4 regions of the Parageobacillus sp. G301 genome follow, and region 2 is predicted to be linked to each of the others. Evidence: riboswitches for the same ligand, from Rfam matches in the RefSeq annotation. Region 2 holds a riboswitch; each other region holds the start of a gene.
What was found. Region 2 has a riboswitch for S-adenosylmethionine ahead of QSJ37_RS11505 (methionine ABC transporter ATP-binding protein). Riboswitches for the same ligand answer to the same signal wherever they lie in the genome.
Positions count from the first base shown of each region.

Region 1: linked by a shared signal. The riboswitch ahead of mtnW (2,3-diketo-5-methylthiopentyl-1-phosphate enolase) and the one ahead of QSJ37_RS11505 (methionine ABC transporter ATP-binding protein) in region 2 are both predicted to bind S-adenosylmethionine.
Region 3: linked by a shared signal. The riboswitch ahead of QSJ37_RS04110 (Na+/H+ antiporter NhaC family protein) and the one ahead of QSJ37_RS11505 (methionine ABC transporter ATP-binding protein) in region 2 are both predicted to bind S-adenosylmethionine.
Region 4: linked by a shared signal. The riboswitch ahead of metK (methionine adenosyltransferase) and the one ahead of QSJ37_RS11505 (methionine ABC transporter ATP-binding protein) in region 2 are both predicted to bind S-adenosylmethionine.

Region 1 covers NZ_BSDB01000001.1:1,348,423-1,350,626, forward strand. The annotation lists gene mtnW (2,3-diketo-5-methylthiopentyl-1-phosphate enolase) at 1-1,230, opposite strand, end outside; SAM riboswitch class I at 1,302-1,410, opposite strand; gene QSJ37_RS06855 (pyridoxal phosphate-dependent aminotransferase) at 1,513-2,204, opposite strand, start outside.
Region 2 covers NZ_BSDB01000002.1:565,237-567,440, reverse strand. The annotation lists gene QSJ37_RS11505 (methionine ABC transporter ATP-binding protein) at 1-944, opposite strand, end outside; SAM riboswitch class I at 1,040-1,148, opposite strand; gene QSJ37_RS11500 (O-acetylhomoserine aminocarboxypropyltransferase/cysteine synthase family protein) at 1,280-2,204, opposite strand, start outside.
Region 3 covers NZ_BSDB01000001.1:797,694-799,897, reverse strand. The annotation lists gene QSJ37_RS04115 (TetR/AcrR family transcriptional regulator) at 1-590, shown strand, start outside; SAM riboswitch class I at 779-884, shown strand; gene QSJ37_RS04110 (Na+/H+ antiporter NhaC family protein) at 994-2,204, shown strand, end outside.
Region 4 covers NZ_BSDB01000002.1:736,189-738,392, reverse strand. The annotation lists gene metK (methionine adenosyltransferase) at 1-976, opposite strand, end outside; SAM riboswitch class I at 1,157-1,271, opposite strand; gene pckA (phosphoenolpyruvate carboxykinase (ATP)) at 1,457-2,204, shown strand, end outside.

The sequences.
Region 1 (2,204 bases), on a different contig from region 2:
CTCTACTGCGCCCCATAAGTCAATCGCCTTTCGCAACGCCTCATTTTCGCGCGCTGCTTCATGAAGCGATTTTCCGGCAAGAGCCGCATCAATCGCAGCGCGAAATGCTCTGCCGCCACCTGCTGCTCCGTCTGGATGTCCATGTATGCCGCCGCCTGCATTGACGATGCTATCTATGCCAAAATCGCGGAACAATAATGGCACAAGCCCTGGATGAATGCCGGCTGACGGAACCGGGAACGACCGTTTAAACGGCTCCTTATCATTCGTCAACTCTGCGGCAATGCCAAGCGCCTCTTCTTTATCAAGGGCAACGCTTCCGTATGGCGATGGAAAAAGCACAAAATCCGCACCAACAAGGCGAAGCAATTTGCCAAGCAGCAAGGATGCTTTTATTCCGTAAAACTCCGATGGAGTAAGCGCCCCGCTGAATGCCGGATGAGCCATGATCGGAATGGTGATCTCATCATCTTCGCGCAACCCTTGGAGCACATCCAAACCGTACGCAAATACGTTAAATAACAATACATCGGCACCTAATTCGACTGCGCGTTTTGCTTTCTCTTTCAATTCGAACGTTTTTCCAGTCAAGTTCACCGCATATAACGTCCGTTTTCCTGTCTTTTCGTACACTTCGTTTAACACCGCTTTTCCAGCCGTAATTCGCTTTTCAAACGGCGTTAATTCGTTTTCAAACAAAATTTCATCGTCTTTAACGAGATCGACCCCGCCGAGCGCTTGTTGTTTCAGCTGCTCGGATAAATATGTTAAATCGCGGCCGATCATCCCTTTAAAAATGCTCATCAGAAGCGGACGTTCATATACACCCACTTTTTTGCGGATTTCGTCAATGCCAAAACGCGGGCCAGGAAACTGTCTTTTCCATTCGTCGGAAAACGTTAAATCTAGCAATCTCACTTCTCCATCCAGCGACAATTTGCCAAACACCGTCGTTAAAAGCGCCGGAATATCCGCGCTAAAGTTTAAGCTCGGGTATGCAATGCGAACGATTCCCCTCTTCAATCGTTTTCCAAAGTAACGGTTGGCGCGTTCGTTCTCCTCGAGTTCTTGTACGCTTACAACTACTCCTTTATGCTTGCGCAATTGTTCCTGCTCAAGAAGCGGCAAATCCGTCCACGAACCAACGGTCAACCCAAGCGCAATTCCTTCCGCCTTTTTCTCTAAATCTTTTTCATCGTGAATAAGATATGTGGCAATTACTTGACTCATGATCATCCCTCTTTTCTGTTCATCCATCAAAAAAACCTCTTCATAAGAAGAGGCTTTATTTATTCACGCTCTTCTTATCTCTCAGCGTTTCCGCTGCAAGAATTAGCACCGTGCTTAACCGTCGTTAAGCCGGTTGCCGGGCTTCATTGGGCTTGTCCCTCCGCCTGCTCTTGATAAGAATGCTTGCAATATCGTATTCACTTTTCAAACTATTCGCGCTCGAAAATTTAATTTGAATTATGACAGTATTTTTTCGCTCTGTCAATCATTTTTTAACCCATTTTAGAAAAGACCAAGCTTCGAAATCCGTTCCGCCGCTTCTTGCAGGCGGGATTCGCTTGTTAATAACCCAACTCGCACATATCCTTCTCCATGCTTGCCAAATCCAATTCCCGGCGCGACAACGACATGCGCTTTTTCCAGCAAATAATCGGAAAAACGTTCCGATGTCCATCCGTTCGGCACCGGAAGCCACGCAAAAAATGAACCTTTTGGGGCGTCGACATCCCAGCCAATTTGCCGCAACGCGTCAATAAGCGTATTGCGCCGCGATTCATACAGCGCGACAAGCTCTTCCACGCAGCGCTGCGAAGAAAGCAATGCGGTTGCCGCCGCTTCTTGAACAGCGCCAAACAAACTCACATATAAATGGTCTTGCAGCAAGTTAATCGCCGCAATCACGCTCTCATTTCCAACGGCAAACGCCACGCGCCAGCCCGCCATATTATATGTTTTGGAGAATGTATAAATTTCAACGCCAATTTCTTTTGCCCCCTCTGCTTGAAGAAAGCTGACCGGTTTTTTTCCGTCAAAGCCAATCGCACCGTAAGCAAAATCATGAACGACGCAAATTCCGTGTTTTGCGGCAAACGACACCGTTTCTTCAAAAAACTCCTTAGAAGCGATCGCCCCGGTTGGATTATTCGGATAGTTTAAAAACATCATTTTTGCTTTTTCCGCAATATTTGCAGGAA
Region 2 (2,204 bases):
TCCATATGAACAAACAGCACACCGTAGGCGCCTTGATGAGTTTGTGAAATTTTCCCTTGTAAAATATTTGCATCCACTTGAAACTGGCGCACGACATTGGCGATCAGCGGCTGCTCAGCAGCTTCCCCGACGAACGTCAATTGGATAACCGTTCCGTTCGGATATTTATCGAGCAGATGGGTAATCGTTTCTTTGGTTTCCTCTGGTTCAACAACTTGCCGCACAAATCGTTTCGTAATCTCCTGCTTTGGCTGCCGGAACACTTGCAGCACTTCTCCTTGTTCAACAATTTTTCCGTTTTCCATCACTGCAACGCGGTTGCAAATTTTACGAATCACGTGCATTTCATGGGTAATTAATACAATTGTCAATCCTAAACGCTTATTAATATCCACCAAAAGTTCCAAAATGGAATCGGTTGTCTGCGGGTCTAGCGCGGATGTCGCCTCATCGCACAATAACACTTTTGGATTGTTCGCCAAAGCGCGCGCGATGCCGACGCGCTGCTTTTGCCCGCCGCTAAGCTGTGACGGATAGGCATTTTCTCTTCCTTGCAAACCAACAAGCTGAATTAACTCGTCTACCCGTTTTTTCCGCTGTTCTTTCGGTACACCGGCAATTTCTAATGGAAACGCAATGTTTTCGCGAACCGTTCTTGACCATAATAAATTAAAATGCTGAAAAATCATTCCGATTTCCTGACGGGCCTTTCGCAATTCCTTTCCTTTAATATTAGCAATATCCCGCCCAGCGACAATAACTTTCCCTTTTGTCGGTTTTTCCAATCCATTAAGGAGACGGATTAACGAACTTTTTCCCGCCCCGCTATATCCGATGATTCCGAAAATTTCGCCTTCTTTAATTTGCAAAGAGACATTATCCACTGCTGTTACAGATCCATTGGCCGCTTCATATATTTTTGTCACGTTTTCTAATGTAATCATGCACATTTCCACCTTCCCTCATGTAAAAGACGGCTCGCCGCAAAAAGAAAACCTTTCTGCTCAAGAGAACAGAAAGGCAATGATTACCGTTCTGTCTCTTATCTCTCAAAGCAGACGCTTTGTGTGAATTGGCACCATTTCAGCGAGTACGCTGACGGTTGCCGGGCTTCATTGGGCACATCCCTCCACCTCTCTTGATAAGAGCACAAAAAGCACTTTATTCAATTAAAATCTCTCAATAATTACGAATGTGATTTTATCACTATATGTCGAATAGTGTCAATGGAAATTTTATAGTCAATTATGGAAAATGGCATGATTATCATTTCTTGTGATTATGAGACGGAAACATCAGATGTAATTCCGGTAGCGGCCGCAATTGCCTGTTCTAAATCTTCAATTAAGTCATCGACATTTTCGATGCCGACAGATAAGCGAACTAAATCTTCTGTCACTCCAGATGATTTTAGTTCTTCTTCGTTTAGCTGTTGATGTGTGGTGCTTGCCGGGTGGATAATTAAACTTTTCGCGTCGCCAACGTTGGCAACATGCGACCATAATTTTACACTGTTGATCAATTTCGCTCCTGCTTCTCTGCCGCCTTTTACGCCAAATACAACGATGGAACCAGCTCCTTTTGGCAAATATTTTTTCGCCAGTTCTTTTGCTGGATGACTGTCATGTTCTGGATAAAGCACCCACTCTATCGCTGGATGACGATCTAAATACTCGACGATTTTTCTTGTATTCGCAATATGTTCTTTCATACGTACATGCAATGTTTCAAGACCAAGCTGAATTTGAAAGGCATTAAATGGGCTAATCGCTGGACCTAAATCGCGGAGCAACTGCACGCGAGCTTTGACAATGTATGCAGCAGGCCCAAACGCCTCAGCATACACAATGTTGTGATAGCTTGGATCAGGAGTAATAAATCCTGGAAACTTCGGCGAATTCCAGTCAAAATTACCACCATCAACAATGATGCCGCCTAAGGTCGTCCCATTCCCAACAAGCCATTTTGTGGCGGAATGGATCACGATATTCGCCCCATGTTCAATTGGTCTGCACAAATAAGGAGTGGCAAATGTGTTGTCGATAATGAGCGGAATTCCCGCTTCACGAGCGATTTGCGCCACCGCTTCAATATCTAATATGTGCAAACTAGGGTTGCCAATCGTTTCGGCGAAAATTGCTTTCGTTTTTGGTGTAATCGCTGCTCGGAAATTTTCCGGATTAGACGGATCGACAAAGTGGGTT
Region 3 (2,204 bases), on a different contig from region 2:
AATTTGTGAAGAATGGTTATGAAAAGACCTCTACAGATGTTATTACGAGACGGGCGGGAATTTCCAAGGGAATACTTTTTCATTATTTTAAGAGCAAGAAAAACTTATACCTTTATTTAGTGAATTATGTGAAGGACTTTCTGACGGAACTAGCAATGGAAGAAATGGAAAAAATCCAATCTGATGATTTCTTTGAAAGGATCAAAGAAATCGTCCTGTTGAAACAAAAACTAACGGTTCAGTATCTCCAAGAAACTCAGTTTATTACGGATGCCTTTACTAATCCTCCAGTGGCAGTAAAGAAGGAAATGGAAGAAATTATTAAGAAACATTACGAAGCTTATCAGGAAGATTTTTTGCTGAAGCATGTCTATATTAAAGATCTGATCCAAACGGAAAAACTTAGAGAGGATATTTCCGTGGATACCGTGATCCGCATGACCATGTTGATTGCCGAACAGCTGTCTAATAAGTATATGGCTATATACAAAAATAAGCAAATGGATGTCATGAGTGGTGTGGAGTCTTTGATAAGGGAACTGAATGAATATCTTAAGATTATTAAATATGGAATCTATAAACCAGAATAGAGTTTTTGATTTCTTTTCCCGTGGCGTTTTGCTACGGGATTTTTGCATATTATTAATGTTACACAAGTATAATTTTAAGATTTATTTAAAATTATTTAAAAATAAGACATTATCAAAGTGTATTGCACAATAGATGAATATGTTGTAATCTTTTATTTGTTTTATATAACGAAATACAACCGCTCATCTTCTTATCTAGAGAGGCGGAGGGACTGGCCCGAAGAAGTCTCGGCAGCGGACTCGTTTTCGAGTGCTGTGCCAAATCCAGCAAGCATTGTGCTTGAAAGATAAGAAGGGTTTCTTATATAGATACGTATAAGGCCTCTTCTTATGTTCAGATAAGAAGAGGCCTTTTCTCTAAGTGGAAAGCTCCTTCAAAAAAACATAAAATGAGGTGGAAAGAGTGGAGTTAAGAAAAGGCAATCTATTTGCGTTATTTCCGTTTGTGATCTTTTTAGTGTTGTTCATTGGTGCAGGCGTGGTTACAGGCGATTTTTATAAATTTCCAGTCATTGTAGCAATTTTGATTGCGGCAAGTATTTCGTTGATGATGAATCGGAAAGAGTCTTTAACGAAGAAAGTGGAAGTGTTCACAAAAGGGGCTGGAAATGCCGATGTCATGTTAATGGTCATCATTTTCTTATTAGCAGGAGCATTTTCGGAAGTAACTAAAAAAATGGGGGCTGTTGAATCAACGGTTAATTTGGCTCTTTCCGTTGTTCCGCAAAATTTATTAATAGCCGGTTTATTTGTCATTGGATGTTTTATCTCCATTTCGATGGGAACGTCCATGGGAACGATTGTAGCGTTAGCGCCGATTGGAGTCGGAATTAGTGAACAAACCGATATTTCTTTGGCATTATCTATGGCAGCTGTCATTGGCGGTGCTATGTTTGGAGATAACCTATCTTTTATCTCTGATACAACGATTGCGGCAGTTCGTACACAAAATACAAGAATGAAAGAAAAGTTTAAGGTGAACTTTTTCATTGTTTTACCAGCGGCAATCATCACCATCGTTCTTTTCTGGGCCATTACTGCTGGAGAGCAAGCGGAAATTACGAATCAATCTTTTAATTGGATGAAAATTTTACCTTACCTTGGTGTATTAATAACAGCATTAATGGGCGTTAATGTACTAGTCGTGTTAGCAGGCGGTATTTTATTAGCAGGAATCATCGGTCTTCTTGATGGAAGCTACAGTGCAATGGGCCTCATTCAAGCCATCGGTGACGGGGTCGCCGGAATGCAGGAATTGTCATTGCTTGCGATCTTAATTTCCGGTATGGTGGAAGTCATTAAACATAACGGTGGAATCGATTATTTACTTCAATTAGTAACAAGAAATGTAAAGTCAAAAAAAGGGGCACAATTCGGCATCGCGGGATTAGTGAGCTTAACAAATCTTTCAACAGCAAACAATACGATCTCCATTTTAATTGCTGGTCCACTTGCAAAAAACATTGCTGATCAATATGACATTGATCCGCGTAAATCTGCCAGCATATTGGATATTTTCTCATGCTGTTTCCAGGGGCTCATCCCATATGGTGCGCAAATGCTTGTGGCAGCAGGTGTTGCTTCCATTTCACCATTAAGTATTTTGCAGTATTC
Region 4 (2,204 bases), 170 kb from region 2:
AAATGGAAACCGGTCTTGCAACGCCGATCGCATATGCCAACTGCACTTCACATTTATCGGCAAGTCCAGCAGCAACAATGTTTTTCGCTACATAACGCGCTGCATAGGCTGCAGAGCGGTCTACTTTTGTAGGGTCTTTACCAGAAAACGCACCGCCGCCATGGCGAGCATAACCGCCATATGTGTCAACGATAATTTTCCGTCCTGTTAAGCCAGCGTCGCCTTGAGGTCCGCCGATGACGAAACGACCTGTCGGGTTAATAAAATATTTTGTGTTTTCATCGATCAGTTCTGCTGGTACAACCGGCTTAATGACATGTTCTTTAATATCGCGCTCAATTTGTTCTTGTGTAATTTCCGGATGATGTTGCGCTGATACAACGATCGTATCGATACGCACTGGTTTTCCATTTTCATCGTATTCTACTGTTACTTGTGTTTTGCCATCTGGACGCAAATATGGCAAAATGGCTTCTTTCCGCACTTCTGACAAACGGCGTGCCAAACGATGCGCTAACGAAATCGGAAGCGGCATTAATTCTTTCGTTTCATTGCAAGCAAATCCAAACATTAACCCTTGGTCTCCAGCACCGATTGCTTCAATTTCCTCGTCAGTCATCTGACCTTCGCGGGCTTCTAACGCCTTATCGACTCCCATTGCGATATCTGGAGACTGTTCGTCAATCGATGTCAATACAGCACAAGTATCGGCATCAAAACCATATTTCGCACGAGTATAGCCAATTTCGCGAACCGTATCGCGGACGATTTTCGGGATATCTACATATGTTGATGTCGTAATTTCTCCACTTACGAGCACAAGCCCTGTTGTAACGCTCGTTTCGCATGCGACGCGAGCATTCGGGTCCTTCTCTAAAATGGCATCTAAAATGGCATCGGAAATTTGGTCACAAATTTTGTCAGGATGACCTTCCGTTACAGATTCCGAAGTAAATAAACGTCTTTTTTTTGACATTCGTCAGTTTCCTCCTCTTTTCATAATCGAACGTCTAAATATTGTATTCCTGCAAACTGCAGATGATACGGTACTCATTCCCTTTTATTATAGCTTTTATATATCTTGACACATAGACATATAAAAAAACCTTTCCTGTAATTTTGAGGAAAGGTCATTGCAATCATATTGCTCCTTTCACTCTTATCGCTCAAGGACGTTGCCTTGCCACAGGTTAGCACCATTTCACACATTTCCAGTTGTGACGGTTGCTGGGTTTCATCGGGCCTGTCCCTCCACCGGCTCGGGATAAGAGTATCCGTTCAATGAGTTATCATATCGTAATTAAATAAAGAAAGTCAACAAAATTAGACAATTTTTTTATGAACAAAAATGAGAAAAATAAAAGAAAAGAAATTGTCACAAATAGTATGGACTAATAATAAAAATGTGTTATACTATTTGAAGGAGACCATTTCAATAAAAAGGAAGGTTTTGTACATGGGAGTCGCTAATATGACAAGTAAACTTACCACATTATTACAACAGCCAAATGTGTTTCATAATTTATCGGTAGCACAGCTTGTAGAAAAAGTGTTGCAACGAAATGAAGGTCGGTTGACAGCTACCGGAGCAGTTGCGGTAACGACAGGAAAATATACAGGTCGCTCTCCAAAAGATAAATACATTGTAGAAGAAGCTTCGACGAAATCAAAAATCGATTGGGGGACGACGAACCAGCCGATTTCTGAAGAAGTTTTCGAAAACTTATACAATAAGGTAATTGACTATTTAATGAAAAAAGATGAAATATTTGTTTTTAAAGGATTTGCCGGCGCTGATCCCAAATACCGCTTACCTATCCAAGTCATTAATGAATTTGCGTGGCAAAATTTATTTGCACATCAACTATTTATTCGCCCAACAGCGGAAGAACTGCAAACACACAAAGCGGAATTCACCGTTATTTGCGCACCAAACTTTAAAGCAGATCCTGCCGTTGATGGAACAAGATCGGAAACATTTATCATTATTTCTTTTGAACGGCGGATCGTGCTAATCGGTGGCACAGAATATGCTGGCGAAATGAAAAAATCGATTTTCACTGTGATGAATTACCTGCTCCCAGAACAAGGAATTTTATCGATGCATTGTTCGGCAAACGTCGGTAAAGAAGGGGATGTCGCATTATTCTTTGGTCTATCCGGCACGGGAAAAACGACGCTTTCCGCCGATCCAAACCGCCGTC